Regions from separate parts of the Rhizobium sullae genome, predicted to be linked through region 3. Evidence: predicted binding sites of a transcription regulator. Region 3 holds the regulator's gene; each other region holds the start of a gene.
What was found. The regulator PhoB, encoded in region 3, activates phosphate uptake and scavenging genes when phosphate is short. The targets are predictions, from matches to a motif close to TGTCATNNANCTGTCAT.
Positions count from the first base shown of each region.

Region 1: the regulator PhoB is predicted to act here: its motif matches at 5,656-5,672, upstream of N2599_RS04675 (alpha-D-ribose 1-methylphosphonate 5-triphosphate diphosphatase).
Region 2: the regulator PhoB is predicted to act here: its motif matches at 6,661-6,677, upstream of N2599_RS12210 (DUF1045 domain-containing protein).

Region 1 is NZ_CP104143.1:931,804-941,834, reverse strand. It holds gene N2599_RS04700 (RNA degradosome polyphosphate kinase) at 1-575, opposite strand, end outside; gene hdaA (DnaA regulatory inactivator HdaA) at 642-1,340, opposite strand; gene N2599_RS04690 (AI-2E family transporter) at 1,337-2,458, opposite strand; gene purM (phosphoribosylformylglycinamidine cyclo-ligase) at 2,699-3,772, shown strand; gene purN (phosphoribosylglycinamide formyltransferase) at 3,769-4,431, shown strand; gene N2599_RS04675 (alpha-D-ribose 1-methylphosphonate 5-triphosphate diphosphatase) at 4,437-5,600, opposite strand; gene N2599_RS04670 (RNA-guided endonuclease InsQ/TnpB family protein) at 5,937-7,175, opposite strand; gene N2599_RS04665 (NUDIX domain-containing protein) at 7,261-7,893, opposite strand; gene N2599_RS04660 (molybdopterin-containing oxidoreductase family protein) at 7,890-10,028, opposite strand.
Region 2 is NZ_CP104143.1:2,379,353-2,389,383, reverse strand. It holds partial or broken gene N2599_RS12240 (DEAD/DEAH box helicase) at 1-434, opposite strand, end outside; gene N2599_RS12235 (hypothetical protein) at 725-1,111, opposite strand; gene N2599_RS12230 (hypothetical protein) at 1,165-1,290, shown strand; gene N2599_RS12225 (response regulator) at 1,371-4,748, shown strand; gene mnmC2 (tRNA (5-methylaminomethyl-2-thiouridine)(34)-methyltransferase MnmC2) at 4,745-5,461, opposite strand; gene N2599_RS12215 (NAD(P)/FAD-dependent oxidoreductase) at 5,460-6,638, shown strand; gene N2599_RS12210 (DUF1045 domain-containing protein) at 6,752-7,459, shown strand; gene N2599_RS12205 (AraC family transcriptional regulator) at 7,507-8,364, shown strand; gene N2599_RS12200 (AzlC family ABC transporter permease) at 8,470-9,135, shown strand; gene N2599_RS12195 (branched-chain amino acid transport AzlD family protein) at 9,132-9,434, shown strand; gene puuE (allantoinase PuuE) at 9,550-10,031, shown strand, end outside.
Region 3 is NZ_CP104143.1:143,124-153,154, forward strand. It holds gene N2599_RS00705 (substrate-binding domain-containing protein) at 1-947, shown strand, start outside; gene pstC (phosphate ABC transporter permease subunit PstC) at 1,108-2,589, shown strand; gene pstA (phosphate ABC transporter permease PstA) at 2,586-3,905, shown strand; gene pstB (phosphate ABC transporter ATP-binding protein PstB) at 3,921-4,736, shown strand; gene phoU (phosphate signaling complex protein PhoU) at 4,771-5,484, shown strand; gene phoB (phosphate regulon transcriptional regulator PhoB) at 5,519-6,202, shown strand; gene N2599_RS00735 (GcrA family cell cycle regulator) at 6,273-6,806, opposite strand; gene N2599_RS00740 (aspartate aminotransferase family protein) at 7,227-8,426, shown strand; gene argF (ornithine carbamoyltransferase) at 8,467-9,384, shown strand; gene N2599_RS00750 (Hsp33 family molecular chaperone) at 9,478-10,031, shown strand, end outside.

The DNA.
Region 1 (10,031 bases), 790 kb from region 3:
CCATGCTTGCTGGTGAGCTGCAGGCCGATCGAAAAGCCGAGGTTCGGAATGAAGGGGAACGGATGGGCCGGGTCGATCGACAGCGGCGTCAACACCGGAAAGATCGCCTGCTCGAACTCTGCCGCCAGCCACTGCCGGTCGGCGTCGCTGAGGGCGCCGGGGCGCACGATAAGAATATCTTCCTTGGCGAGATATTGCTGGAGGACGGCGAGCGAGGCCTGCTGCTCCATCTGCAGATTGTCAATCTCCCGCAGGATGGCATCGAGCTGTTCGGCGGGCGTCTTGCCGTCCGGCGTGCGGATTACGATGTTCTGGCGCACCTGGCCTTCGAGGCCTGCAACGCGCACCATGAAGAACTCGTCAAGGTTGGCGGCGGAAATCGACAGGAAACGCACACGCTCAAGTAGCGGGTGCTCGGTATTCAGCGTTTCCTCGAGAACGCGGCGGTTGAATTGCAGCCAGGAGAATTCGCGGTTGATGAAGCGTTCGGGACTTGCAAGGAGATCCTCAAGCGGCGAGACACGGGCCGGTGTTGTCGGAATGACTTCCTGATGCTCTAGCGCTGCATTGTCCATGGTCCCGATCACCCCGTTTTCCTCGCCCCTGCGCAGTATATCAGTTTCACGACGGAACTGTGACAGTCAATCAAGGGGCGCCGAATTACCCAATTCATTCAATACTTCGGCGGCTAGAGACCGGGTGATCTTCGTGCCCCGCGCAAGGGCCAGGCGGTCGAGCCGTTCGACGATCGTCTGGGCCGCGTTGAGCGACCGCTCCATCCGGTTCACGATATAAAGCACGAGTTTGTCATCTATATTAAGCTGCCGGTCGGAGAAGAGCTTGACGATGACCTGCGACAGGAGTTCCTCGTCCGGCTCGCCGATTTCGACAACGGTCGCCGCCTTGAGCCTCGATCGCAGATCGGGAAGCTCCACCGGCCACGACATCGGCCAGAGGCGGCTCGTCATCAACAGGCTGTTGCCGTTTTCGCGCACGCTGTTGATGACGTGAAAGAGCTCGGTGTCGTCGAAGCCGTGACGATCGACATCCTCGAAAAGCACTGGCCCGTTTGCCGCAGCGACGGCAGCATCCGATCCCCTCTTGGGATGGATGCCGACGGCACCGGTATGCTCTTTCCAGATACTTGCGAGATGCGACTTTCCGGAACCGACAGGGCCGGCCAGAATGACGACTGGCGACGGCCATTGCGGCCAGGCGTCGATGATGGTCACGGCGGCGCTCAGCCGGTCGGAGACCAGCAGATCGTCACGGCCGTTTGCCGCATCATGGGAAAAGACCAGCGGGAGCTGTTCCCCCGCCTTGCGCTTCACGTCGTTCATTTGGAATCGGCTTTTGTCTTCCGGGTGTCGGCAAGTTGCGAACGGCCCGCGTAAAGATCGCTTTGAAGGTAGCGCGAGAGCGCAAACCGGACAAGGACACCGACGACGGCGGCGGCCGGAACGGCAACGAGCAGGCCGACGAAGCCGAAGAGCGCGCCGAATGCAAAGAGCGCGAACATCAACCAGACCGGGTGAAGTCCGACGCTATGGCCGACGAGTTTCGGCTGCAGGATATTGCCTTCCAGGAACTGGCCGCTAAAAAAGACAACGAGGACCGCGCCGACCCAGAGATAATCCGGCCAGAACTGAACGAGCGCAACGCCGACCGCAAGGACCAGCCCGACGAGCGAGCCGACATAGGGGATGAAGCTGATCATGCCGGCGAAGAGGCCGATGAGCAGGCCGAAGTTCAAGCCGACGAGCGACAGGCCGACGGCGTAGAAGATCCCGAGGATCAGGCAGAGGGAGCCCTGCCCGCGGATGAAGCCGGCGATCGCCTGATCGATCTCGCCGGCGATCTGGCGAACGTCGCTGACATAGTCGCGCGGGATCCACTGATCAACCTTGGAAACCATGCGGTCCCAATCGAGCAGGATGTAGAAGGCAACGACCGGCGTCACGACCAGCAACGAGATGAGGTCGACGATCGCCTTGCCGGAATTCCAGATCTGGCCGAAGAGACCGGTCAGGAAGCCCATGCCTTCCGACAATATGCCGGAGAAATTGTCCTTGATCGTACCGAGCTGGCTCCTGATCCAGCCGGGCAGCAGCGAGTCCTGTAAGTTGGTGATGAAGGCCTGCAATTGGCCGATATAGCCGGGCAGGCGCTGGGCGAAATCGTTGAACTGATTGATCAGGACCGGAATGAGGATCATCAGCGCCAGCGCGAAGACGATGACGAAGGCGATCAGGATGACGATCGTCGCCATCAGGCGGCTGAGCCCCAGACGCTGTAGACGGTCGGCCACGGGATCGAGGAAATAAGCGATCGCCATGCCGGCGACGAAGGGCAGCAGGATCGAGCTGAAGATGTAGAGAAAGACGATGAAGAAGACGAGCACGCCCAGCCAGAAGTAGACCTGCCGTTTGAGACTTGCGCCGCTGACCTGATGTGGCATCGCTTTCCCCGTTCGTCCGCTCGTGACGCAATCGTTTCGCGCCGCTACTCGAAGCACATAGGATGCAGGCCGGAATATGGTCAAGTCTGCGGCGGAAAATCCAACTCTCCTGTATGGAAAGAGCGGGAAATTAGGGCTTTTCTCCATGCGCCGCCTTGCATAAAGCGCACTCTCATGCAATTGCGACCCGCATGTGACAGCGGTTTATTTACCGCCCCCGAACCTGCATCGGAGATCAGCATGAGCCAGTCTGGAAAAAACGGCCTGACCTATAGCGACGCAGGCGTCGATATCGATGCCGGCAATCTTCTGGTTGAGAAGATCAAGCCTGCCGTACGCTCGACGCGCCGGCCCGGCGCCGACGGCGAAATCGGCGGCTTCGGCGGCCTGTTCGACCTGAAGGCTGCCGGCTTTACCGATCCGGTTCTCGTTGCCGCCAATGATGGCGTCGGCACCAAGCTGAAGATCGCGATCGACGCGGACTACCACGAAACGGTCGGCATCGACCTTGTCGCCATGTGCGTCAACGACCTCGTCGTCCAAGGCGCTGAACCGCTTTTCTTCCTCGATTATTTCGCGACTGGCAAGCTCGACCCGGACCAGGGTGCGGCGATCGTTGGCGGCATTGCGGCCGGCTGCCGTGAGGCGGGCTGCGCGCTGATCGGCGGCGAGACGGCGGAAATGCCTGGCATGTATTCTTCCGGCGATTACGATCTCGCAGGCTTTGCGGTCGGCGCTGCTGAGCGCGGTCAGCTTCTTCCTTCTGGCGATATCGCCGAGGGCGATATCATCCTCGGCCTTGCTTCCTCCGGCGTCCACTCGAACGGCTTTTCGCTGGTACGTAAGATCGTCGAGCTTTCGGGTCTCGGCTGGGATGCGCCGGCACCTTTCGCCGAAGGCAAGGCGCTCGGCGAGGCGCTGCTGACGCCGACCCGTATCTATGTGAAGCCGCTTCTGAAGGCGATCCGCGAAACCGTCGCCATCAGGGCGCTGGCGCACATCACCGGCGGCGGATTTCCCGAGAACATTCCGCGCGTGCTGCCAAAGCATCTCGCCGCCGAGATCGATCTTGCCGCCGTCAAGGTTCCGCCGGTGTTCTCCTGGCTTGCCAAAACGGGCGGCGTCGAGGCGACGGAAATGCTCCGGACCTTCAATTGTGGCATCGGCATGATCGCCGTTGTCTCGGCTGAAAATGCCGCTGCAGCGACCGCCGCCCTGGAATCAGAAGGCGAAAAGATCATCACGCTCGGCCGCATGATCGCCCGCGCAGAAGGTGCTCCGGGGACCGTTTACAAGGGCACGCTCGCTCTATGACCATGCCGCGCAAACGCGTCGTCGTCTTCATTTCCGGCGGCGGTTCGAACATGATGGCGCTCGTTGCGGCAGCGAAAGCTCCGGGCTTTCCCGCTGAGATTGTCGGCGTGATTTCCGACAAGGCGGATGCTGGTGGCCTTGAGAAGGCCGCTGCGGAAGGCATTTCCACGTTTGCTTTCGTCCGCAAGGACTATACCAGCAAGGAGGCCCACGAGGCGGCGATCTTCGAAGCGCTCGACCGGCTTTCGCCGGATATCCTCTGCCTTGCGGGCTACATGCGGCTTTTGAGCGCGACATTCATCCAGCGTTACGAAGGCCGGATGATCAATATCCACCCTTCTCTACTGCCGCTTTTTCCGGGGCTGCACACGCATCAACGCGCCATCGACGCAGGCATGCGGATCACAGGCTGCACCGTGCATTTCGTCACCGAAGGCATGGACGAAGGTCCGGCGATCGGACAGGCCGCAGTGCCCATCCTTTCCGGCGATACAGCCGATACGCTCGCCGCGCGCGTTCTCACGGTCGAGCATCAGCTCTATCCGCAGGCGCTGCGGCTCTTTGCCGAAGGCAAGGTGAGGATGGAAGGCGGCAAGGCGGTTGGCACGGGTGTGTCCGCTCAGCCGAACTCCAATCACATCATCTCCCTGATCGCCTGACTGCCTCAGGCAGCGAGCGCCCGAAGCTGATGCAAGGTGCCGTCGCTGTAGACGAAACGTCCGCCGCGGAACGTGGCGCGGATGCGGTGCACGTCGCCCGGCTCAACGACAACCAGATCTGCACGTTGGCCGACGGCGATCTCGCCGCGGTCTGTCAGACCCGCGGAACGGGCAGCGTTCTTGGTCGCCATGGCGACTGCGACCGGCATTGCGCTTTGCTCGGCGATCTTGAAGATGCCCGGTACGAAAGCCGCCGGGTGATAATCGGCGGCAATCACCGTCAATAGCCCGGCCTTGGCGGCATCAAGGGCGCTGAGATTGCCGGACATGGACTTGCCGCGAAGCGCGTTCGGGGCGCCCATGAGCGTCCAGAGCCCGCGGCGACGCGCCTCCTCGGCAGCGGGCAGCGTGACTGGAAATTCGCTGATCGTCACGCCGAGATCATGCATCTCGGCCACCTTTTCGGCACTGTCGTCATCGTGGGAGGCAAGCGATAGCTTCCGCTTCAGTGCGAGGGCGACAATCTCCTTCAGCTTTGCCTCGATCTCGGGATTGCTTCGCATGGCAATGCGCTTAGCGACCATTTCCGCCGCCATTTCCTCCGAAATTGCCCGCCGCTCGGCGATGCTCAATACGTAGCTCTGGATATTGTTGTACTGTCCCTGGCCCGGCGTATGGTCGGTTAGCGACACCATGTCGATATGACCGGCTTCAAGCAGCTTTTGGAGCTCAGGAGCGGCACCCACATTGGTGATCTCGTAGCGGGCATGGACGCGATGGTCGATCAGCAGATTGTGCTTGAGCCGGTTGATTCCCTCGATGACAGCGCCGGTGGTCTCCAGGGAGCGGACATGGCCGTAAACGCTCTCGGTCGCGAAGGAAATCGCCGCAAAAGCCGTCGTCACGCCTGCGGCCGCGAGCTTTTTGTCAAGCTCGTGGATGCCGAAATCGATCGGCATCGTAGCGTTCGGCCGCGGTGCGATCTCGCGCTCGATCATGTCGCCATGCAGATCGACGAACCCCGGCATCAGCAGCCGCCCGCCGCCGTCGATCGCAGCGTTGGCGACCGGCTCAGGCCTTATCTCGGCGATCACGCCGTCCTCGATCCTGATCGAGCCTTGGCCCACCACCTCTTCGGGAAGAACGAGCGTGAAATTGCTGAGCCACATGACTTTTCTCCTTCGGCAACGACGATCGGCAAACAGCAGCGGATAGGCCTGCTTCGTGACAGCTGGATGAATGGGGCTCGATAGCCTGCCAATCCGAATCATAGCCGACAGCGATCACGTTACGATCTTTCGGCCTTCTCGCGCCAACCAGTTATCGGCATACGATGCAGCATATCTTGCGCTCGCGATGTCCCAAGGCACATCAGCTGCGATCCTCGATGCGAAGCTGATCGGGGCTGCGGTCGCAGAAAAAGTCGCGCCGCCGGCGCCGCGCCGCCCCTGGTTACGGCTTAGGTGACTACTCCCCGGCCTGAAGGCCGGAGCTTCTGGTCTTGATCAGGCCGCTTGCGCGACCTGACTGCTACCGTCTTCTTCCTGCTTCCGACCTCCAGCAAGGTTCGATCCACAGGCCATCCCCGGATGTCCTCCGGTTCGGGCCTTGCGGCCCAGATGAAGAATGTTGCGGCCGGCGTTGTGGTCGGCGCAGGCGGCGTGGCCGCATCTGACGCATTCGAACCGGTCGCGGTCGATCCGGTTCTTCGGATCGACATGCCCGCACTCGGCGCATCGCTGCGACGTCCGTGCGGGGTTGACGTAGAAGACGGCGCCGCCGCGGCGGCGCATCTTGTATTCGAACTGCAGACGCGTCGCTCCGGGCGACACGTCGAGGATCGCCCGGTTCAGTCCGGACTTCTGCGCGACGTTGGTGCCCGGCTCCTCGACGGTCCCCTTGGCCGAGGCGGTCATGTTCTTCAGCTTCAGGTCCTCGAGATAGAGGACGTCGCAGCGACTGACGACGTCGGTCGTCATCTTATGCTTCGCGTCCCGTCTGCGCCGGACGATCCTGGCCCTGAACCGCCTGAGATCCCGCTGCGCCCGCAGACGGTTCTTCGAACCCCTGCTGCGGCGCGAGACGCGCCTGGCGAGGTTCGCCTCTCTGCGCTTCTCCTTCTCGGTCATTCTTGGCAGGTCGTAGACCGTGCCGTCGGAGAGCGCGAGCGCGTTGACCACGCCGAGGTCGCCCCCGAGCTCGACGAGATCCGGCAGGTCGAGCACGCTCGCAGGCTCGTCGACCTCACGCTCGGTCTGCACCGCGACGTACCAGTGGTCGCCGTCGGCGGAGACCGTGACGTTCTTCACCTCGCCGAGGAAGGGCCGATGGAGAACCAGCTTCACCCAGCCCGCCTTCGGCAGCAGGATTCCCTTCTCACCGAAGGAGATCTGCTTCGGGTCTGGGAAGCGGAAGGATTCGTTCTGGAACTTCCGTCTCGCCTTCGGGTACGCCGCGTGGCCCTTGAAGAAGTTCTTGAACGCCTTGTCGAGGTCGACGGCCGCCTGCTGCAGGCAGTGGTTCGGAACGTCCTTGAGGAACGGCAGATGGGCCTTCAGGCCCGGCAGTTCCTTGATCTGGTCGAACGAGGACAGGCGGTGCCTGGACGGCATCGCATACGCCATGCTCCGCTGCTCGAGGCAGAGGTTGTAGACGAGGCGGCAGCAGCCGACGGTCTGGCGGAACAGCCGCGCCTGCCGCGCGTCCGGGTAGATCCTGTATCGGTAGCCAAGCCGTTTCTTCATCGGAAAACCATAGGACGTTCTTCATATGTTCCGCAAGCGCCGGCGGATGCCGGACCGGAACATGGTTAACGGCGTCCCGTCCGCCTTACCCCGCCCGGAAGGACGAGGTTTGCGGCGGACACGTTCCGATCAAGCTATCCCTATTCATCGCCGCCCATTGCAGCAGGATGATCGTTTTCATGTCGCGGATTTCGCCGGTTTCGATCATGGCGATCGCCGTATCGAGCGGAACCTCAAGCACTTCGATATCCTCATGCTCCTCTTCCAATCCGCCGCCGTTCGAGACGCGGTCCGTCGTATCGATCAGTGCGGCGAAGAAATGCACGACTTCGCCGTTGGAGCCGGGTGAACTATAGGCCTTGAAGAGAAACCGGACGTCGCGGATGCGGAATCCGGTTTCCTCTGTCGCTTCGCGGCGGATCGCCGCTTCGGGCTCTTCGCCGTCGAGAAGCCCTGCCGGCGTTTCGATTATGAAGGCGGGTTCGCCCTGCAGATCGGGCGGCAGGCGGAACTGTTTGACGAGGACGACGGAGCCGCGCTTCGGATCATAAAGTAGGATCGTGGCGGCCGGCGTGCGGTGATAGACCTCGCGATGAAGGCGATGGGTGACGCCGTTCGAATCCGTATAGTCAAGCTCGTAAACGCTCAGCCGCGTCCAGCCTTCGGCAAGCGTCGTTTCGCCGACGACTTCCGCCTTTGCCTTCGCGAACTTCGTCATGCGGGATCCTTGCGCAGCCAGACCTTGTTGTCGTGGATTGCAGCCCCGCCATAGGGCGCTACAGGGTCCGCGCCGGTGAGCACATTGATGCCCTCCCCGTTGACGTGCGCCTTGTTCGGCCACAGGCCCTCGGCGATCACCACCCCCGGCTTGACCTCCGTCGTCACGCGGGCGTGCAGGCGCACCTCGCCGCGCCGGTTTCCGACCTGGACGAGATCACCGTGGCCGATCCCGTTCGCCTCGGCGTCCTGCGGATTGATCATCAGCTCGGGACGCCCCTCCTTTTGCCGCGAGGTTTTCGTTTCCGAGAAGCTGGAATTCAGGAAATTGCGCGCCGGCGAGGTCGCCAGGCGGAAGGGATGCTCGGCATCGGCCACTTCGATGACGTCGACCTGATCGGGAAAGGCCGGCAGCTCGGAATGCGGCCCGAGCAGACCGACGGAATCCGGTGGGCGGTTCGGCGCCGGCTGGTTTGCCCAATCCGGCCGGAAGCGGAACTTGCCGTCCGGATGCGCGAAACCGTTGAGAAAATGCGCATCTTCGAAGACGGGCTGGCGGTCGAACCATTTGTGTTCGAGGAAGTAATCGTAGCGCGGAAGGCCGCTTGATTCGAGAATGCGATCGACCATTTCCCGCGCGCTAAAGCCGAAGCCTGGCCGATCTGCGACGCCGAGGCGCTTTGCCAGCTCCTCGATGACGAAAAGGTTGGTGCGCACCGTCGGCGGCGGCTCGACGAGTTTCGGGCCGAGCAGGATGTGGTTCTGGCCGCCGGCGCGATAGATATCGTCATGCTCGACGAACATCGTCGCCGGGATGACGATATCGGCCATCTCGGCGGTCTCGGTCATGAACTGCTCGTGCACGGCTACGAAGAGGTCGTCGCGAGCGAAGCCGCGTTTCACCAGCCGCTGCTCGGGCGCGATGTTTACCGGATTGGTGTTCTGGATCAGCATGGCGGTGACCGGTCCGCGATGGCGGAGTGCCACTGGATCTCCGGTCAGCACGCGGCCGATCTGCGATTGGTCGAGCATGCGGATATCCGGATCCTTCATCGGTTTGCCGGTGAGCTCCGCATTGTTCATGCGGAAGATATCGCTGTTCGAATGGAAGGCGCCGCCACCTTCATATTGCCAAGAGCCAAGCACGGTGGCGATCGAGGCTGCTGCGTGCATGGCGACTGCGCCGTTGCGCTGCCGGGTAAAGCCGTAGCCGAGGCGGAAATAGGTCTTCTTCGTCGTGCCGACGAGCTTTGCGAAAGCCTCGATCTCTTCAACCGGGAGCCCGGTGATCGCGGCTGCCCATTCCGGCGTCTTCGTCTGGAGGTGCGCTTCGAGGCCGGCCGGATCATCCGCATATTTCGCCATATAGGCGCCGTCGGCATAGCCGTCGCGGAAGGCGATGTGCATGACGGCGCACGCGAGCGCCGCATCGGTGCCGGGCCTGACGATGAGCGCCATGTCCGCCTGCTTCATCGTCGGATTGTCGTAGATGTCGATGACGACGATCTTGGCGCCGCGCTCCTTGCGGGACTTGATCGCATGCGTCATGACGTTGACCTGCGTCGAAACCGCGTTCGTTCCCCAGATGACGACGCAATCGGTACGGCCCATCTCGCGCGGATCAGGACCCCGGAGCGTGCCCGTTGCCATAGTGAAGCCGGTCCAGGCCGGGTTGGTACAGATCGACGAGAAGAAGCCGGAATAGCGTTTGGCATGGCGCAGGCGTTCGATGCTGTCCCGCTGCACCCAGCCCATGGTGCCGGCATAGTAATAGGGCCAGACCGCCTCGCTGCCGTTCTTCGCTTCGGCCTTCACGAAGGCTTCGGCGATCTCGTCCAGAGCCTCGCCCCAGGAAATCTGCTGCCAGCGCCCCTCGCCTTTCGCGCCGGTGCGGCGCAAAGGGTGCATCAGCCGGTCCGGATGATAGAGTCGCTCGGCATATCGCGCGACCTTGGCGCAGATGACGCCGGACGTATAGCTGTGATCGTTGGCGCCGCGCACGCGGCCGATGCGGCCGTCCTCCGCGATCTCCACCTCCAGCGCGCAGGTGGAGGGACAGTCGTGCGGACAGGCGGTGTGCCCGACCTTCTTGCCGGGATCGGCGGATTTGGCGTGAATGGGGGTCGCAATGTTCATGGC
Region 2 (10,031 bases), 1.9 Mb from region 3:
CGAGAATGTCGGTGCCCTTTTCAAGCTGCAGCTGCTGCTTGTTGATCGATACGCCGCCGACAACGACGTTGATGCGCAGGTGCGACTTGCGCAGGAAGTTCTTCAGGTTGACGGCGATCTGGTTCACCAGTTCGCGGGTCGGAGCGAGGATGAGCGTGCGCGTCGTGCGGTTGTCCGGCCGCTTGTCGTCGGCAAGCAGCTTTTCGATGAGCGGCAGGCCGAAGGCGGCGGTCTTGCCCGTGCCGGTCTGGGCGAGGCCGATCAGATCGCGGCCTTCGAGGAGAAGCGGGATTGCCTGCGCCTGAATAGGCGTTGGCGTTTCAATGCCGAGCTGAAAAAGCGTGGCGACGATCGGCTTGGAGACACCAAGCGATTCAAAATTAGTCAAGGCATAACCTTTCGGGGCGCCGAAACGACGTGCCGGATCGCACCATGCGGTCCAGTATCATTCTTGGCGTCAAGAACCCCGCGTGAAGTGGGAACTTGTGTGTTGGAAAAACTTTCCAGCGCTTCTGGCCGCACTTGGGATCGCGGCATCCTATGAAATGCGCTTTTGTCCTTCTTCTTGCGTTTGTCTTTTTTCGCAGGGGCAGCTCACGCGGCGGCCGGAAGGTGAAAGCTGACCTGCATTTGGTCTAGTTCGGGTTGAAAGTCAAGGGACGAACGCGAGAAAGGCGTTGCAGGCGCCGCCCGAGCAGACGGCGCCGTGGCGCGGACGGGCTCCTCAATAGCCGGGGCAAACCCGGACGGTGACCCACACGTCCGCTCGATGATCGTAGCGGCGTTCCACATCGCAATATCGATAGCTGCGGTAATGGACCGGGTAGGGCCGGTAGTAGGAGCGGTAGTAAGGCCGGTAAAAGGGCCGGTCGTATGGGCGATAGACCGGATAGGGCCTGTAGTACGGCCTATAGTAGTAGGGTTCGGGATAATACCCGTATGCCGGATAAGGCCGCACGGCATGCGAGAGCAGGATGCCGCCGATGGCACCGGCGGCGACACCGCCCCAAAACTGATGATTGGCATGCGCAGGTGTTGCCGTAACGAGCGAAGTGCTCGCCAACGTCAATGCCATCAGGCCCGCCGCCATGCCTTTATGAAGTACGGACATGATCGTCTCCTTTCGTAGACGAAGCTCGTTCTTTGAAGCCGTCAGGAGAATCCGTGGCAAAACGCGGCCAGCTGATCGAGTTCAACCTTACAACGAAGGAGAGTATAGCATGGTTCCAGCCCGCTTGCGCTAACACCGTTGCCTCGATCCGGCGCCGCGCCGCAAAAGCGCTTGCCTAATCCTTATGGTTAAAGCTCTGTTAAGCCGCGCGGTTGTATGGTCGGCCTTCTCATTCATTCATTGCAGGAGCGGGCGCTTTTTGACATCTGCGGGGAACCTTCTCGAACTGGCATGCAGCCGGATCGCTGATCTGGAGACCCCGGCCTATGTCAAGAACAGCGAGCTTCGCTATGTCGCCGTCAACGAAGCCTATGCCCGCTTCTTCGGCAGGGAAATTTCCGATTTCATCGGCGGCCGGAGCCGCGAAATCCTCGACCGTCCCGAGGAAGAGGAACGCGAGGACAAGGAGCGCCGTGCTCTGGTCTTCGGCACCGAGGAAACCGCTATCTGCTTCGATCCCGCCGGAGCCACCCATGAGCGGGTGCGAATCGAAAGCTTCATGCCATCGGAGGACCGGGCCTATGTTCTCGGCATCTTCGAGGCGCGCGTGCAGGTGCGCCGCCCGGTCCTTTCGGGGCCGGATCAGGCGCTGCTCGCCGATTTCGAGCGCGTCCGCGCGACGGTGGAAAAGCTCGATCATCCGATCGGCATTTTTGCTGACGACGGCCGGCCGCTGATCGTCAATTCGGCCTATCGAAACGGCGGCGGCAATGCATCGTCCGCTGAAAACGGATGGCACGAGAGCGTGAATGAGCTCGATCTCCTCCGCACCATCATGGAAGATCTGCCGGTTGCCGCCTTCGTGCGCGACGAAAACCACCGGCTCGTCTATGCCAACCAGTATTACGAGACGTTCACCGGCCATATCCGGTCGAAAGTGCTTGGACTGACGGAGTTTGAGATGTTCGGCGAGGAGGGTGGCGCCAGCATCTACGAAGAAAACGTGCTGGCGCTCAAGGAGGGCTCGCTTACGGAAGTGGAAGGAAGGCTTCCGAGCACTGACGGCACGGTCTACCCGATCCTGTCGCGCGTCAATCGCGTCCGGACGCCGGACGGCAAGGTCTATGTCGTCGGCTCCTTCTCAGACATTTCCCCACTCAAGGAGCGCGAAGCCGAACTGATCGCATCGCAGACGCATGCCGAAGTCCTGCATCGCGACATTGAAAACATCCTGCGTTCGCTGCCGGTTGGCATGCTGATCCTCGATAACAGTCTCGATATCCTCTACATCAACGACGAATTCTACGCGATATGCGATCTCCCGCCTGAGGATCGTTTCGACGGACGGCCGTTCATCGACGTCATCCGCCGCAATTACGAACTCGGGCGTTACGGCTACGGGCGTAGCCCGGAAGATATCCTGGCAGAGCGCCAGCGCCATTTCGGCGCGGATGCAGAATCGGAACCGATCGAGCTTAGCTGGTCGGGCGGCAAGTCGATTATCTTCGACAGCCGCCGCATTTCAAACGACCGCATCCTGCTCTCCTATTCCGACATGAGCGCCATTCGCGCGAGGGAGAAGGAGATCCACGAGGCGCGCGCTGCCCTGGAGCACCTTGGCGAACTGATGCGGGACGCGACGCGGGCTATGCCGCAAGGGCTCGCCATCGTCCAGGACGGTCTCATAAAGCTCTCCAACGATGCCCTTTCCCGCGTCCTCAGCATTCCGCCTGAATATCTGGTGGCGGGCAGAGGCTGGATCGACCTCTTCAATTTCTGCGCCGATCGCGGCGACTTCAAGGGTGCAGCCGCCGATGTGCTGCACTATTGGCGCACCAACATTACCGAGAAGCAGCCGATCGCTACCGTGTTCCACGTCGCCGGCGAGCGCTGGGTGAACATGGAGGCGACGATCAGCGAGCGCGGGCATTGGGTCGCGCTCTTCACCGACGTCACCGAAATGAAGGAGCGTGAGGAAGAGCTTCAGCGGCTGCTTGCGCGCGCGGAGGCAGCCGACCGCGCCAAGTCGGAATTCCTCGCCAATATGAGCCATGAAATCCGCACGCCGATGAACGGCGTGCTCGGCATGGCCGAGCTCATGGCGAAGACCGATCTCGATGCGCGGCAGAAGACATTCATCGACATCATCGTCAAGTCCGGCAACGCGCTTCTGACGATCATCAACGATATTCTGGACTTCTCGAAGATCGACGCCGGACAGATGACGCTCCGCAAGGCGGCCTTCGATCCGGTGGAAGCGGTCGAGGACGTCGCGACACTGCTCTCTTCGCCGGCCGCCGAGAAGGACCTCGAGCTTCTCGTGCGCGCCGATCCGAACCTGCCTGCCGCCGTCATCGGCGATGCCGGGCGGTTTCGCCAAATCGTTACGAACCTCGTCGGCAACGCCGTCAAATTTACCGAGAAAGGCCATGTCTTCGTCGATATCGGCTTCCGGCCGGGATCAGACGGCGAGATCATGGTCGAGATCAGGATCGAGGATACCGGCATCGGCATTCCGGACGACAGGCTGCAGTCTGTCTTCGACAAATTCTCGCAGGTCGATTCCTCTTCGACGCGGCGTCACGAGGGCACCGGCCTCGGTCTTGCCATCACCGCCGGCCTGGTCGATCTCTTCGGCGGCTACATCAACGCTGAAAGCGAGTCCGGCAAGGGCTCGGTCTTTACCGTCAATCTGCCCTTAGCCATCGCCGCCGCCCGCCTCGAGCCCAAGCCGTTGCCGGTCAATGTGCGCGGCGCGCGGGTGCTCGTCATCGACGACAACGAGGTGAACCGCCGCATCCTCACTGAGCAGTTGGCACTCTGGGGCTTTGACGGCGTGGCTGCGGAGGGCGGCAGGATAGGAATGGCCATCCTCGAGGCCGCGCACCAGATCGGCGTCCAGGTCGATGCCGTGGTGCTCGACTATCACATGCCGGAAATGAACGGCGCGGAAGTCGCGCACATGATACGGGCCGACGCCCGTTTCGAGAACCTGCCGATCATCTTCCTGACCTCGATGGATATCTCCGGCACGGAGAAGGAGTTTGCGGCCCTAAACGGCCATGCGCATCTGATGAAGCCGGCGCGCGCCGATCTTCTTCGCAACACGATCGTCGAGGTCGTGCGCGCAAGCCGCGTGAAGCAGGCATCGGCGGCGGAAATCGTTCGCCTGCAGGCCGGGCGAGAGGTCAAGGAGCCGGAGGCTGCCGCGCCGCCCGTCGAGTCGCATAGGGCATTCATCGATGTGCTCGTCGCAGAGGACAACGAAGTGAACCAAATCGTCTTCACGCAGATCCTGCAGGGCACGGGCTTGAGCTTCCTTGTTGTCAACAACGGCCAGGAGGCGGTCAATGCATGGCAGGCGCATACACCGCGCATCATCATGATGGATGTCTCGATGCCGGTGATGAACGGGCACGACGCGACCCGCGCGATCCGCGCCCGCGAGCGCGGGCAGGGGCACCGCGTGCCGATCGTCGGAGTTACGGCGCATGCGCTCGAAAGCGACCGCGAACTCTGCCTCGACGCCGGCATGGACGACTATATGTCAAAGCCGATCAGCCCCGAACTGCTGGAAGAGAAAATCCAGTTTTGGCTCGGCAGGAGCGAGCGGTTGCCTGGCCGCTCGGGATTTTAGGGTTTTACGCCGCAAAGCATCTCGCGCTTGCCGGCGAAACCCTTACGCCGTTCGACGGTAAAGCCTGCGGCAATCAAATTGCGCCTGACGAAGCCTGCCGCGGCATAGGTCGCGAAGCTGCCGCCGGAGAGGGTCTTCTCGCAGACGAGCCGCATCAGTTCTTCCGACCACATGTCGGCGTTGCGCGACGGTGCGAAGCCATCGAGATACCAAGCGTCGAAGCCGGGTTCGGCGGCCGCAACGCCATCGATTGCCGGGCCGCAGACGACGCTCAGCGTTGTCTGGCCGTCCAGCGCAAGGGTGACGGTGCCCTGTGGTTCGCCCGGCCACAGCGCTGTCAGCGCCTGCCGCTCGGCATCGATTTCCGGCCAGTGCGAGAGGGCGCGGCCGATCTCCTCGGTGCGCATCGGATGGAGTTCGAAGGAGATGAAGTGCAGATGCTGGCCGGTCTTGTGGTGGCTCTTCCAGTGTCGCCATGTTTCGGCGAAGTTCAGCCCGGTGCCGAAGCCCAATTCTCCAATGCGGAAGTCATCCTTGCCGGTCCAGCGCTCCGGCAGGCCGTTGCCCGCCAGAAAGACGTGGCCGCATTCGAGCCGGCCATCCGTCTGGCAATAAAAATGGTCGCCAAAGGCCGGCGAATAGGGCATATCGCCGTCGCGCCATTCGAGCGGCTGGCTCGTGCTGCCCATCTGGTCGGGATCATTGTCTGTCATGCCTAAAGCCGATAATGCGGCCGTCTCCTCCGGTCAATCGTCCTTCAGCTTGCTGATCGCGGGCGGCGGCATTATGGGGCTGTGGGCGGCGGTGCATGCCGAACGCCTTGGCATTGATACGCTGCTCGCCGACGCAGGCGCGTTGGGGCAGGGCGCCAGCGGCGGCCTGCTCGGGGCGCTGATGCCGCATATGCCGGACAAATGGAATGCCAAGAAGCAGTTCCAGTTCGATGCGCTGGTTTCCCTCGAAAGCGAGATCGCCGCGATCGAAGCCGCGACCGGCCTATCCGCCGGCTACCGCCGCTCGGGCCGCATCATCCCGCTGCCGAAGCCGCACCTGCGCAAGATCGCGCTTACCCATTCCGCCGATGCCGAAACGCATTGGCATCAGGGCGGCCGCGACTTCTACTGGCATGTCGCGGATGCTCCGCCGGTCGCGGACTGGATCGATCCTGCCGCTGGCGACAGCGGCTTCGTGCACGATACGCTCGCCGGCCGCGTCGCGCCCCGCACCCTGGTTGCCGCCCTTGGCGCATTTCTGAGGCAGGCAAAGCATGTGAGCATCATCGAGAATGCAGCAGTCGGCGGTCTCGAACCAGAACGCGGGGTCGCCGATGTGGGCGGAAAGATCGTATGCTTCGGCCGCTGCATTGTCGCGGCGGGCCATCAGTCATTTCCGCTTCTGCAGCAGTTCACGCCCGGATTGGAAAAGCCGCTCGGCCAGCCGGTCAAGGGGCAGGCGGCGCTACTGAAGGCTGAGATCGATCCCGCCTTTCCCACCATCTTCCGCGATGGCCTCTATATTGTCGCCCATGAGGGCGGCTATGCCGCGATCGGCAGCACCAGCGAGAACCGTTTTGACGATCCGGCGTCGACGGATGCCCAGCTCGACGGGCTGGTCGAGGCCGCGCGCGAGATGGTCCCGGTGCTTCGGGACGCCCCGATCATCGCGCGTTGGGCCGGCCTGCGTCCGAAGGCGATCGACCGTGATCCGATGATCGGCCCGCATCCGGCGTATCCGAAGCTCATCGCCTTGACCGGCGGCTTCAAGGTCAGTTTCGGTCTTGCTCACCGCCTTGCGGAAGCTGCCGTGCATATGGCGACCGGCCGATCCGCACCCTTCGTTCTGCCGGAAAATTTCGCGCTTTCGAGCCACATCGTGGTTGCTTCACGTTAAACGTGAATTAGAAGCCGGTTCTTTTCGTTATTCTGTCATGCAAATCACCTATCTGCTTGCGCATCGACGGCGCCGGAATCGCCCGCGCGCCTTCCTTTGATGGAGGAGATTGCATGCGCTATGCCATTTGCTTCACGCCTGCGCCGAGCGATCCGCTCACCCAGGTGGCGGCCAATTGGCTTGGCCGCAACGTCTTTTCCGGCGAAATGGTCGAACCTCCAGCCATTCGCGGCATCGGCATCCACGAAATCGCATTCCATACCGCCGTGCCGCGCCGCTACGGCTTCCATGGCGTGTTGAAGGCTCCGTTCTATCTTGCACCGGATGTTTCTGAATCACAACTCTTGCGTGAAATGATGCGCTTCTCCGGCAGTCTGCAGCCATTCCTAATTCCAAGCATTGAAGTGGCGCGCCTGCGCAATTATTTCAGCCTCGTGCCGTCGGTTCCCTGCGATCACATACATTATCTCGCTTCCGCAGTCGTGCAGCATTTCGATCGCTTCCGTGCGCCGCTCTCCGAGGCGGAGATCGAGCGCAGCGATTCGGACGGGCTTTCGGCCGCGCAGTTCGCCAACCTGTATCGCTGGGGCTATCCCTATGTAATGGACGAATTCCGCTTCCATATGCCCTTGACGGGGCCAGTCAATCTTGTCGACATGCCGCGCATCGAGCAGGCGCTCAGCAGCGTCTTCGACGCTGTCCTTGCGGAACCGGTCGCTGTCGCCAACATCGCACTGATGATCGAGGAAGGCACCGGCGGGCCGTTCCGGGTCCATTCGCTGCATCCGATGGGCAAGGTTAGCGCGCGCAAGATCGCCTGATCACTTTTGTTCAAGAACGGGTGGCCCGAAGATGCTATATTCGGGTGATGGACAACATCTCCCAGGAACAGGCGACCGGGGCCATGCCGCTGTCGCGAGCGGAGACGACGCGATTCTGGCGTGACAGCCGTTTCGGCGGCATGGAGTGCCTGAGCGCGACGTTCCTCACGCATGAGTTTGCACCGCACGCCCATGAGACCTTCAGCATCGGCGCCATCGAAAGCGGCAGCCAGATCGCGACCATCAGGGGCACACGCGAAAGCTCAGGGCCTGGCGATCTCTACCTGATCAATCCCGGCGAAATCCATGACGGCGCGCCTGTGGAGGGCGGCTATCGCTACCGGATGATTTATCCGGACATGTCGCTCTTCCGTGAAATCCTGGAGGACGTCACCGGCCGCGCCTTCGGCGGTACGCCTGCCTTCGGCAAGCAGATCCTTCACGATCCGCTGCTCGCCGATGCTTTTCACGATGCTCATCGCGCGCTGGAATCGGGCGTCGGCGCGCTGGAAACCAGCCAGGGCATGTTCCTCGTGCTCGAGGCCATGTTCCGGCATCACGGCAGTTCGATCATCGTGCCGGTCGATACGCGGGAGCGATCCGCCGTGCAGCGCGCCCGCGACTACCTGATGGAAAACTACGTTTCCGATGTCGGGCTTGAAGAGCTCGCCGCGGTGGCGGACCTCAGCCGCGCGCACCTGATCCGCGCGTTCCGCAAGGAATTCCACATCACGCCGCACGCCTTCCTCACCGATATCCGCATTCGCGTTGCCCGGCGCAAGCTGCAGGCCGGCGGACAGCCGGCCGAGATTGCGCTCGAATGCGGCTTCGCCGACCAGGCGCATTTCAGCCGGCATTTCAAGGCGCGCACGGGAGTGACGCCCGGCCAATACCGCGCGCGGTAATCACTTTCGTTCAAGACGGCCATTCATCTCCATTCTAAGACCTCCCAGCAAATCGGAGATCCTATTGTGAACGGGAATGGAAAATGGGCGGAGTTTCTGGGGGGCATGCGGGCCATTTCGCCGCTGATCGCTGCCGTCATACCGATCGGCGTCGTCTTCGGCGCGGTTGCAGCCACCAAAGGGCTTTCTCCGGTGGAGACGGCGCTGATGAGCGCGCTGGTCTTTGCCGGCGGATCGCAGTTCGTGGCGATGGATATCTGGATGCATCCGGCCTCGTGGACGAGCGCCGGTTTTGCAGCGCTGCTCGTCAATATCCGGCACGTGCTGATGAGTGCCTCGCTCGGCACCAAGATGCAGGCCTTTGGCGGACGCAAGCGCTATTTCGCATGCCTGTTTCTTGCCGACGAGATCTGGGCGATGGCGGAATTCCGTGCCGGCCTTGCGCGGCTTACACCAGCCTGGTTCGCGGGGCTTGCGGCACCTTTCTATCTTGCCTGGGTGCTTTCGAGCCTTGCGGGTGCGACGCTCGGCGCTTTCCTGGGTGATCCCGCGGCGCTCGGACTGGATTTCGCCTTTCCGGCCGTCTTCATCGTGCTGGTCATGGGCTTCTGGAAGGGACCGGAAACCGGTGCTGTGCTGCTCGCAAGCGGTGCGGCCGCGGTGGCGACCCAGCATTTCGTGCCCGGCGTCTGGTATATCGCAGCCGGTGCCGTTGCCGGCCTGCTTGCGGCAGTCGCCAGCGGCAGCCGGCGTGTGGAGGTAACGCAATGACGGTCGATTTCTCCACTCTTCTCGCAATCGTCGCCATGGCGGTCGCGACCGTTCTCACGCGCCTGAGCGGCCTTCTGCTCGCGCGGCATGTATCCCTGGAGGGAAGCCGCCGCAACGCGATCGAATCCATACCACCTGCGGTTTTGATGGCGGTCGTTGCGCCGACCGCCTTTGCCACCGGTATCGCGGAAACGATCGCCTGCGCGGTCACAGCCGTTGCCGCACTCCGTCTGTCGATGCTCGTTTCCGTCGTGCTTGGTGTCTTCTGCGTCGCGCTGTTGCGGGCTGTAGGCATCTGATTCGGCAGCAGAGGTGGTGACTTGTGCCGTAGCGGCGAAAGTCAGTTTCGCATTTCCGTCTCGACATTCCGTCTCCGGGTGCTACCGTTTCGCGTATCCTTCAGAAGGTGATTTGATGGCATCCGATACCTATCCGCGCGATCTCATCGGCTACGGCCGCAATACGCCTGATCCGAAATGGCCGGACGAGGCCCGGCTCGCCGTGCAGTTCGTCATCAACTACGAAGAGGGCGGTGAGAGCTCGATCCTCGATGGCGATGCGGCGTCCGAGAACCTGCTGTCGGAAATTGTCGGAGCAGCACCTTGGCCAGGCCAGCGCAATCTGAACATGGAATCGATCTACGAATACGGCTCGCGCGCCGGGTTCTGGCGGCTCTGGCGTATGTTCACCGAGCTCAAGGTTCAGGCGACCGTCTACGGCGTGACGCTTGCGATGGCCCGCAATCCGGAGGCTGTCGCAGCGATGAAGGAAGCCGGCTGGGAAATCGCCAGCCATGGCTACCGCTGGCTGGAGTACAAGGATTTTCCGGAAGACCTCGAGCGTAAGCACATTCTCGAAGCCGTGCGCCTTCATACCGAGCTTACCGGCGAGCGTCC
Region 3 (10,031 bases):
CCGGCTCGTCCACCGTCCTGCCTTATGCGAAGATCGTTGCCGAATCCTTCGGCGAAACGTTCTCGAACTTTAAGACGCCGATCGTCGAATCCGGCGGCTCGGGCGCAGGCCTCAAGGAATTCTGCAAGGGTGTCGGTGAAGACACGATCGACATCGCGAACTCTTCGCGGTCAATCAAGGATAGTGAAATCGAAGCATGCAAGAAAGCCGGCGTAACGGATATCCAGGAAGTCAAGATCGGTTATGACGGCATCGTCTTCGCAACTGACACCGCCAACTCGGACGTCGCCTACGTTCCGGCAGACATCTACAAGGCGCTCGCCGCTCAGGTCGTCGTCGACGGCAAGCTCGTCGCCAACCCCTACAAGAAGTGGTCGGAAGTAAACCCGAAGCTTCCCGACGTTGAAATCGCCGCCTACATTCCGGGCGAAAAGCACGGCACGCGCGAAGTCTTCGAAGAAAAGGTTCTTGCCGCAGGTTGCAAGGCTTCCGGCGCCACCGACGTTATCGCCAAGGAAATCTCCGACAAGGCTGCCCAGGGTAAGGCTTGCGTCGCAGTTCGCAAGGACGGCGCCGCCGTTGACATCGATGGCGACTACACGGAAACCCTGTCTCGCATCGCCGCCAACAAGACCGGCGTCGGCGTATTCGGCCTCTCCTTCTATGAAAACAATGCCGACAAGCTGAAGGTTGCAACTGTCAACGGCGTCGTTCCGTCGACCGAAACAATCTCCAACGGCACCTATCCGGTTTCCCGCCCGCTGTTCTTCTACGTCAAGAAGGCACATCTCGGCGCCGTTCCCGGCCTGAAGGAATACGTGAACTTCTTCGTCTCCGACCAGATGATCGGTCCTGAGGGCCCGCTCGTCGAATACGGCCTCGTCGCTGCTCCGGATGCAGAGCGCGAAGAGATCCGCAAGAACGTCGAAGCCGAAAAGACCATGTAATGGATTGTGCCGGCGCGGTGCCTGAGGCCGCGCCGGCATTTTATTCGACTGCTTCTGCCCCTTGCCTAGTGGCGGCAGGGTTTCAAGTTTCTCCATGATTGGGAAGCCGCGCAGGATGGTCTGCGGGTGCTTTTGGGTCGTGAGCCTGGGGACGTAACGAATGAGCACATCCATCATACTCTTGTGTCTCGTGGTGCTTGGCGCGCTGGCCTATGTGGCCGCTCGCAGCCGTGCCATGGCGCTTGCCGGCGGCAAGCCGTCCGCGCTTCATTCGCGGCCGGGCTACTACGGTGCCTACGCAGCCATCTGGTCGACTCTCCCTGCGCTTATCATTCTCTGCATCTGGCTCGCCGCAAGCCCGGGGATCGTCGAATCCGCTGTCCGCGACGCTTTCCCCGACGACGTGAAGGCGAAGACCGCCGCAGAACAGGATCTGAGCTACAGCATGGTCGCGACCATCGCCCGCGGCATGAACCTGTTAACGTCAGATGAGATCAGTGCGCTCGGTTCCGATACCGCAGCCATTCAGGCAAAACTCAACGGGAAGGGTGTTCCGCTCGCCGGTGAGCCGCAGCCTTTCATGATCGATGCAGCGAAGACACTGAATGCCAAAGCCGCAGGCAGCCGCATGATCATGACCGCGGTTGTCTTCGTGCTCGCTCTCGGCGGCGCATTCTATGCGCTTCGTGGTATTGCGCCGCGCTTCCGGGCTCGCAACCGTGTCGAGCGTGTTATGCTCTGGGCACTTCTCGTTGCATCATCCATTGCGATCCTGACCACGGTCGGCATCGTTTTTTCGATGCTGTCCGAAGCCATCCGCTTCTTCGCAGCGGTTCCGGCAACCGACTTCTTCTTCGGCACGGTCTGGGATCCGCGTTTTGCCGGCGCAGGCGGCTCGTCTTTCGGTCAGTTCGGCCTCATCCCGCTGCTGCTCGGCACGCTTTATATCGGCTTTGTTGCCATGCTGGTCGCAGTGCCGGTTGGCCTTTTCGCCGCCATCTATATGGCTGAATATGCTTCCCCGAAGGTTCGATCGCTCGCCAAGCCTCTTCTTGAAGTTCTGGCCGGTATCCCGACCATCGTCTACGGCTTCTTTGCCCTTGTTACCGTCGGCCCGTTCCTGCGCGATCTGTCTGCGCAAGTGAACGGCCTTCTCACCGGCAATTACGGCAACTTCATTCAGGCGCAGAGCGTTCTGACGGCCGGTATCGTGATGGGCATCATGCTGATCCCCTACGTTTCCTCGCTGTCGGACGACATCATCACCGCAGTGCCGCACGCGCTGCGTGATGGTTCGCTAGGCCTCGGCGCCACGCGCTCGGAAACGATCAAGAGGGTGGTGCTTCCGGCAGCTCTGCCGGGCATCGTCGGCGCACTCCTGATGACGGCCTCGCGCGCCATCGGCGAAACCATGATCGTCGTGCTGGCCGCCGGTGTCGCTGCGCGTATGCAGATCAATCCCTTCGAGCCGATGACCACGGTGACCGTCAAGATCGTCAACCAGCTGACCGGCGACCTTGAATTCACCTCGCCGCAGACGCTGGTCGCCTTCGCGCTTGGCATCACGCTCTTCTTCATCACGCTTTGCCTTAACATCTACGCGCTTTACATCGTGCGCAAATACCGGGAGCAGTACGAATGACGAATATTGTTTCCCCCATTGCAGGCACCATTTCCAAGGCGCCAGAGCGCCGCGATATCGGCATCAAGCGCCGTTATGCTGCGGAGCGCCGTTTCAGGGCCTATGGCATTGCCGCTATCTCCTTCGGCCTGATTTTCCTGGCGTTCCTGCTGTCGACGGTCATCCGCAACGGCTACACTGCCTTCCAGCAGACGGTGATCTCGCTTCCGGTCGAATTTACTGAAAAGACCATCGACCCGGATAACAAGCGGGCCACCGATCCGTCGGTGCTGATTGCAGCCAATTACGGCGCGCTGCTGCGTGATGCGCTTGTCAAGGAGTTGAACATCAACGCCTCCAGCCGCCCGGATGTCCGTGGGGCGACGGCGATGCTCTCCAAGAGCGCGCCGATCCAGTTGCGTGACATGGTTGTCGCCGACCCGTCGATCATCGGCAAGACCGTCAATGTGACCGTTTTGGCCGACGCCAATGTCGACAGCGCCAACAAGGGCCAGATCGACCTTGCCGTCGATGAGAAGAACCGTAAGGTGAACGACAAGCAGCTCGGCTGGATGAACGAGCTGAAGGCGAACGGAGCGCTTTTCAAGGAGTTCAACACCGGACTTTTCACCCATGGCAACTCCAGCCGTCCTGAAGCCGCCGGCCTCGGCGTCGCTCTTGTCGGCTCGCTCTACCTGATGCTGATCGTTCTCGTTCTGTCGCTGCCGATCGGCGTTGGCACCTCGATCTACCTTGAGGAATTCGCGACCAAGAACAAGGTGACGGACCTGATTGAGGTGAACATCAACAACCTCGCTGCCGTTCCCTCGATCGTCTACGGTCTGCTCGGTCTTTCTGTTTTCATCAACTTCGCCGGCCTGCCACGCTCGGCCCCACTGGTCGGCGGTTTGGTGCTGACGCTTATGACGCTGCCGACGATCATCATCGCCACCCGCGCAGCACTGCGCGCTGTCCCGCCGTCGATCCGCGCGGCGGCGCTCGGCCTCGGCGCCTCGAAGATGCAGATGGTGTTCCACCACGTCCTGCCGCTTGCGATGCCCGGTATTCTGACCGGCACCATCATCGGTTTGGCACACGCGCTCGGAGAAACCGCACCGCTTCTCCTGATCGGCATGGTCGCCTTCGTCGCCAGCGCGCCGAGCACCCCGCTCGACCCGTCCACGGCGCTGCCGGTACAGGTCTACATGTGGGCCAACGAAGCCGAACGCGCATTCGTCGAGCGCACGTCTGGCGCCATTATCGTCCTGCTCCTGTTCCTGATCGTCATGAACCTCGGAGCCATCCTCTTGCGCCGGCGCTTTGAGCGTCGCTGGTAAACGGAGTACATAGTCATGAACATGTTGACTGAAGCAGCAGTTGAGAAGGCTCTGGACCAGAAAATGAATACGATCCCGTACAAGATGATCGGCCAGGACGTGTCGGTCTACTACGGCGATAAGCGTGCGCTTTTCGACGTGAAGCTAAACATCCGCGAGAACACGGTTACCGCGCTCATCGGCCCCTCCGGCTGCGGCAAGTCTACCTTCCTGCGCAGCCTCAACCGCATGAACGATACGATCGACAACTGCCGCGTGACAGGCAAGATCACGCTTGATGGCGAGGATATCTACGATCCGGATATCGACGTCGTGGAGCTCCGCGCCCGCGTCGGCATGGTCTTCCAGAAACCGAACCCGTTCCCGAAGACGATCTACGAGAACGTCAGCTACGGGCCACGTATCCATGGCCTGGCAAAGTCGAAGGCGGACTTGGACCAGATCGTCGAGCAGTCGCTGCAGCGCGCCGGCCTTTGGAACGAAGTCAAGGATCGCCTGCATGAATCCGGCACCGGCCTGTCCGGCGGCCAGCAGCAGCGTCTGTGCATCGCGCGTGCCGTTGCCGTGAGCCCGGAAGTCATCCTGATGGACGAACCGTGCTCGGCGCTCGATCCGATTGCGACTGCCAAGGTCGAAGAGCTGATCCATGAGCTGCGCGAGAACTTCACCATCGTCATCGTGACGCACTCGATGCAGCAGGCGGCCCGCGTTTCGCAGCGGACCGCTATGTTCCACCTCGGCAATCTCGTCGAGGAGAACGACACCGACAAGATGTTCACCAACCCGGACGACCCCCGCACCCAGGATTACATCATGGGCCGCTTCGGCTGAGTTGCGGCGTTCAGGCTATTCAAGGACAATTCCCATGGCATCGACCCATATCTTTTCTGCCTATGACGACGATTTGAAGTTCCTGACCCGCCGCATCTCGGAAATGGGTGGGCTTGCCGAGCAGATGGTGTCCGACGCTGTCCGCGCGCTGGTCAACGGCGATACGGCTCTGGCCCAGAAGGTCATCTCCGACGACGTGATCCTCGATCATGCCGAACGCGAGATCGGCGACAAGGCGGTCGTCACCATTGCCCGCCGCCAGCCGATGGCCTCCGATCTTCGCGAGATCATGGGCTCGATCCGTATCGCAGCCGACCTTGAGCGCGTCGGCGATCTCGGCAAGAACACGGCCAAGCGCGTCATCGCGGTACAAAGCACCGGCGTTCCGCGTAAGCTCGCCCGCGGCCTCGAGCATCTTTCCGAGCTCGCCCTCGTCCAGCTCAAGGAAGTGCTCGACGTCTATACGACCCGTGCCGCCGACAGGGCGAAGTCGATCCGCGAGCGCGACGAGGAAATCGACGCGATGTACACTTCGCTGTTTCGCGAGCTTCTGACCTACATGATGGAAGATCCGCGCAACATCACCAGCTGCACGCATCTTCTCTTCTGCGCCAAGAACATCGAGCGCATCGGCGACCATGCCACCAACATTGCCGAAACGATCTATTACATGGCGACCGGCGCCCAGCCGGAAGGCGAACGTCCGAAGGACGATACTGCCAACACCGTCGGCGCGGTGACGGAATGACAATTCTGAACCCGCCCTCAGGAGACAGAAGCGAATGATCCCGAGAGTTGCAGTCGTTGAAGACGAAGAGGCACTGAGTGTGCTTCTTCGCTATAACCTTGAGGCCGAAGGTTTCGAGGTCGATACCATCCTGCGTGGCGACGAGGCCGAAATCCGGCTTCAGGAGCGCACGCCGGACCTTTTGATCCTCGATTGGATGCTGCCGGGCGTATCGGGCATAGAGCTTTGCCGCCGCCTGCGCATGCGTCCGGAGACCGAGCGCCTGCCGATCATCATGCTGACGGCGCGCGGCGAGGAAAGCGAGCGTGTGCGCGGCCTTTCGACCGGCGCCGACGACTATGTCGTCAAGCCGTTTTCGACGCCGGAGCTCGTTGCCCGCGTCAGGGCGATGCTGCGCCGCGCCAAGCCTGAGGTGCTCTCGACGGTGCTGAAATGCGGCGACATCGAACTCGACCGCGAAACGCATCGTGTTCACCGCAAAAGCCGCGAAGTTCGCCTCGGCCCCACCGAATTCCGCCTCCTGGAATTCCTGATGTCGTCGCCCGGCCGCGTTTTCTCGCGTTCGCAGCTTCTGGACGGTGTCTGGGGCCACGACATTTATGTCGACGAGCGCACCGTCGACGTCCATGTCGGCCGGCTGCGCAAGGCGCTGAACTTCTCCAACATGCAGGATGTCATCCGCACCGTCCGCGGTGCCGGATATTCCATGGAATCCTGATTGCCGCTTCCATTGCCGGGCATAAAAAAACGGGCCTGCGAGGCCCGTTTCCGTTTGTCATTTATCCGGCTCAGTTTGCGCGGGCTGCTGTCCTGCGGCGCTCGTTGACCGGCTGATAGGCAAGGCGCGCATGATAGCTGCAGTAGGGTGAAGAGTCCGGGCTGTCGCAACCGCAGAAGTGGAAATCATCCTTCAGCGGATCGCCGACCGGCCACTTGCAGGTGCGTTCCGTAAGTTCCGTCAGTCCGAGGCGGCGGGAGATCGGCACAACCACGTTTGCGGCCGGACGATAGCTTACCTCCTCCATGAGATCGATTTCGATCTCTTCCTTGAGCATCGTTGCGCCCTGCTGGCGCGTGACGGTGCGGGTCGCGATCCGCGATGCATAGTTCGGTGCGCGCGGAGCCGAGGTATTGCGCTTCGGCGCTCGTGCGGCCGCCGCGGTGCCACCGGCCTTGGCGCGGCCCGGAAGGCTAAGCCTGTGGACCTTGCCGATCACCGCGTTCCTGCTCACTCCGCCGAGCTGCGCAGCGATCTGGCTCGCGCTCAGTCCTTCGGACCAAAGCTTCTTGAGTTTTTCGACTCGCTCGTCTGTCCAGTTCATGCCCTGTCTCCGCCGTTTAGCGTTGTGAAGGCAGAATCCCCCACCCTTGCTCCGGATACATCCGAAGCAGGAAACGCCTGACCAATTGTGGTGACTAGTTCCGCCGCATGCAGTCTAGTAATTGAGTTTTAACCTAGTGTGAGGCTGACTCCGTGACAAGAGTCGCGGGAATCCGGATGAATCGAATTTCAAGTTTTCCCCAACTTGCTTCCCGAGCGAGTCATTTCTGCAACATTAGCTGTTGATAAATGACCTCGTTCGGGGAGGTGGTCCCATGGCGCACGAAGCCCGCAGTTTTGTTGACATCGCGGTGCGAAACGTCAATAGTGGCACTCGCCGCCGAAAGGCGGCATTTTTAATTTTTCGGACCCGGTTTTTAGCCGGAGTCTGGTTGCCCTAACGATGACAGGAGATCGCGCCATGGCTCAAGCCGCGCCGCTATATGACACCTATTCTCGCGCCCCTTTGCGGTTCGAGCGAGGTGAGGGCGTTTGGCTGATCACTGAAGGCGGCGAACGATATCTGGATTTTGGCGCAGGCGTTGCAGTGACTTCCGTCGGCCACGGCAATCCGCATGTCGTCGAAGCCCTGAAGGCGCAGGCCGACAAGGTTTGGCACCTGTCGAATATCTATGAAATTCCCGGCCAGGAAGCGCTTGCCAAGCGGCTGACCGACGTCACCTTCGCCGACAAGGTGTTCTTCACCAATTCCGGCGCCGAGGCGCTGGAATGCGCGATCAAGACCGCGCGCCGCTATCAGTATTCCAACGGTCATCCCGAGCGCTTCCACATCATCACCTTCGAAGGCGCCTTTCATGGCCGCACGCTGGCGACAATCGCCGCCGGCGGCCAGGAGAAGTATCTCGAGGGCTTCGGCCCGAAGGCGCCGGGCTTCGATCAGGTTCCCTTCGGCGATATCGAGGCGGTCCGCGCAGCGATCACCGATGCGACCGCCGGCATCCTCGTAGAGCCGGTGCAGGGCGAGGGCGGGGTCCGTCCGGCGACGAATGAGTTCATGAAGGCGCTCCGCCAGATCTGCGATGAGAAGGGTCTGCTGCTGATCCTCGATGAGGTCCAGACTGGCGTTGGCCGTACCGGCAAACTCTTTGCTCACGAATGGTCGGGTGTCACGCCGGATATCATGGCGGTAGCGAAGGGTATCGGCGGCGGCTTCCCGCTCGGCGCCTGCCTGGCGACCGCGGATGCCGCCTCCGGCATGAAGGCCGGCACGCATGGCTCCACCTATGGCGGCAATCCGCTTGCCATGGCGGTCGGCAGCGCGGTGCTCGACGTCATCCTCGCCGACGGCTTTCTGCAGCATGTCCGCGATGTGGCACTCGTCTTCCGCCAGGGCCTTGCCTCGCTGAAGGATCGCTATCCGGATATCATCGAAGATGTGCGCGGCGAAGGCCTGATGCTCGGCATCAAGGCTGCCGTCCCGTCTTCCGAACTGTTGCAGGCCATTCGTGCTGCTCATCTTCTAGGCATTCCGGCGGGCGATAATGTCATCCGTCTCCTTCCGCCTCTAGTCGTCACGGCGGAGGAAGCCCGCGAGGGCCTTGCCCGCGTCGAGCGCGCTGCCGAAAGCATTCGCGCGGCAAAAACCAGGAAGACGGCTTGAACGGATAACGCCCCTCAAGGCGCATACAGGTAAGAACGACATGGCTTCCCCCAAACACTTTCTCGATCTCTCGGCGGTAACTGCATCCGATCTCAGAGCCATCATGGATGATGCGATCGTCCGCAAGCAGGCCTTCAAGGCGGGCAAAGGCGATAAGCCGCTCGCGGGTAAGATGCTGGCGATGATCTTCGAGAAACCCTCTACGCGCACACGCGTTTCCTTCGATGTCGGCATGCGTCAACTCGGTGGCGAAACGCTTTTCCTCTCCGGCACGGAGATGCAGCTTGGCCGCGCCGAGACGATCGGCGATACGGCCAAGGTGCTCTCGCGCTATGTCGATGCGATCATGGTCCGCACGACGGAGCACCACCGCATGCTGGAGCTCGCCGAACATGCGACGGTGCCGGTCATCAACGCGCTGACGGACGACACGCATCCCTGCCAGATCATGGCAGATATCATGACCTTCGAGGAGCATCGCGGTCCGATCAGGGGCAAGACGATTGCCTGGACCGGCGATGGCAACAACGTACTGCACTCGCTGGTCGAAGGTGCGGCCCGTTTTGGCTATCGCATGAATATGGCTGTGCCTCTTGGTTCCGAGCCCAAGGATCACTATCTCAACTGGGCCCGCAATGAGGGCGCCGAAATCATGCTTGGCCATGACGCCGACCGTGCGGTCGAAGGCGCCGATTGTGTGGTAACCGATACCTGGGTCTCCATGAATCAGGAACATCGGGCCCGCGGTCACAACGTCTTCCAGCCCTATCAGGTCAATTCGGCTTTGATGGCGAAGGCCGGCAAGGATGCATTGTTCATGCATTGCCTGCCCGCCCATCGCGGCGAGGAAGTGACGGATGATGTGATCGATGGCCCGCAATCCGTGGTCTTCGATGAGGCGGAGAACCGTCTTCATGCGCAAAAGTCGATTCTTGCATGGTGCCTGGGCGCGATCTGAACCATACTGGGCGCCACGTCTGGCCTGATGGCCTCGTGGCGGCACGGGCGAAAAGACCTCTGGTCTGCCGCCTGGACTACTAGGAGTAAGACCATGGCAGAAATTGCAAGTGCTCTCGGCGAGTTCGATTTCGCTGGCGATGATCACGTAGTCCCATTTCAGGTAGAAGGCCTCGATGTGCGTGGCCGCGCCGTCCAACTCGGGCCTATGCTGGATGCGATCCTCGCGCGCCATCATTATCCTGCACCCGTCGCCCGGCTGCTTGCTGAAGTTATCGTGCTGACGGTACTTCTCGGGACGTCCCTCAAGTTCGAAGGCAAATTTACGGTGCAGACAAAAGGCGACGGCCCTGTCGATCTTCTCGTTGCCGATTTCTCGACGCCGCAGAATGTGCGCGCCTATGCACGCTTCGATCAGGCCTTGCTCGACAAGGCGGTCGCTGCCGGCGAAACCGAGCCGGAACAGCTTCTCGGCAAGGGCGTGCTGGCTTTCACGATCGACCAGGGCAAGTTCAGCCAGCCCTATCAGGGCATCGTGGCGCTTGACGGCACCTCGCTCGAAGATATCGCCGGCACCTATTTCCGGCAGTCGGAGCAAATCCCGACGCGCGTCCGCCTAGCGGCTGCCGAACTGTTCGATCGCGACCA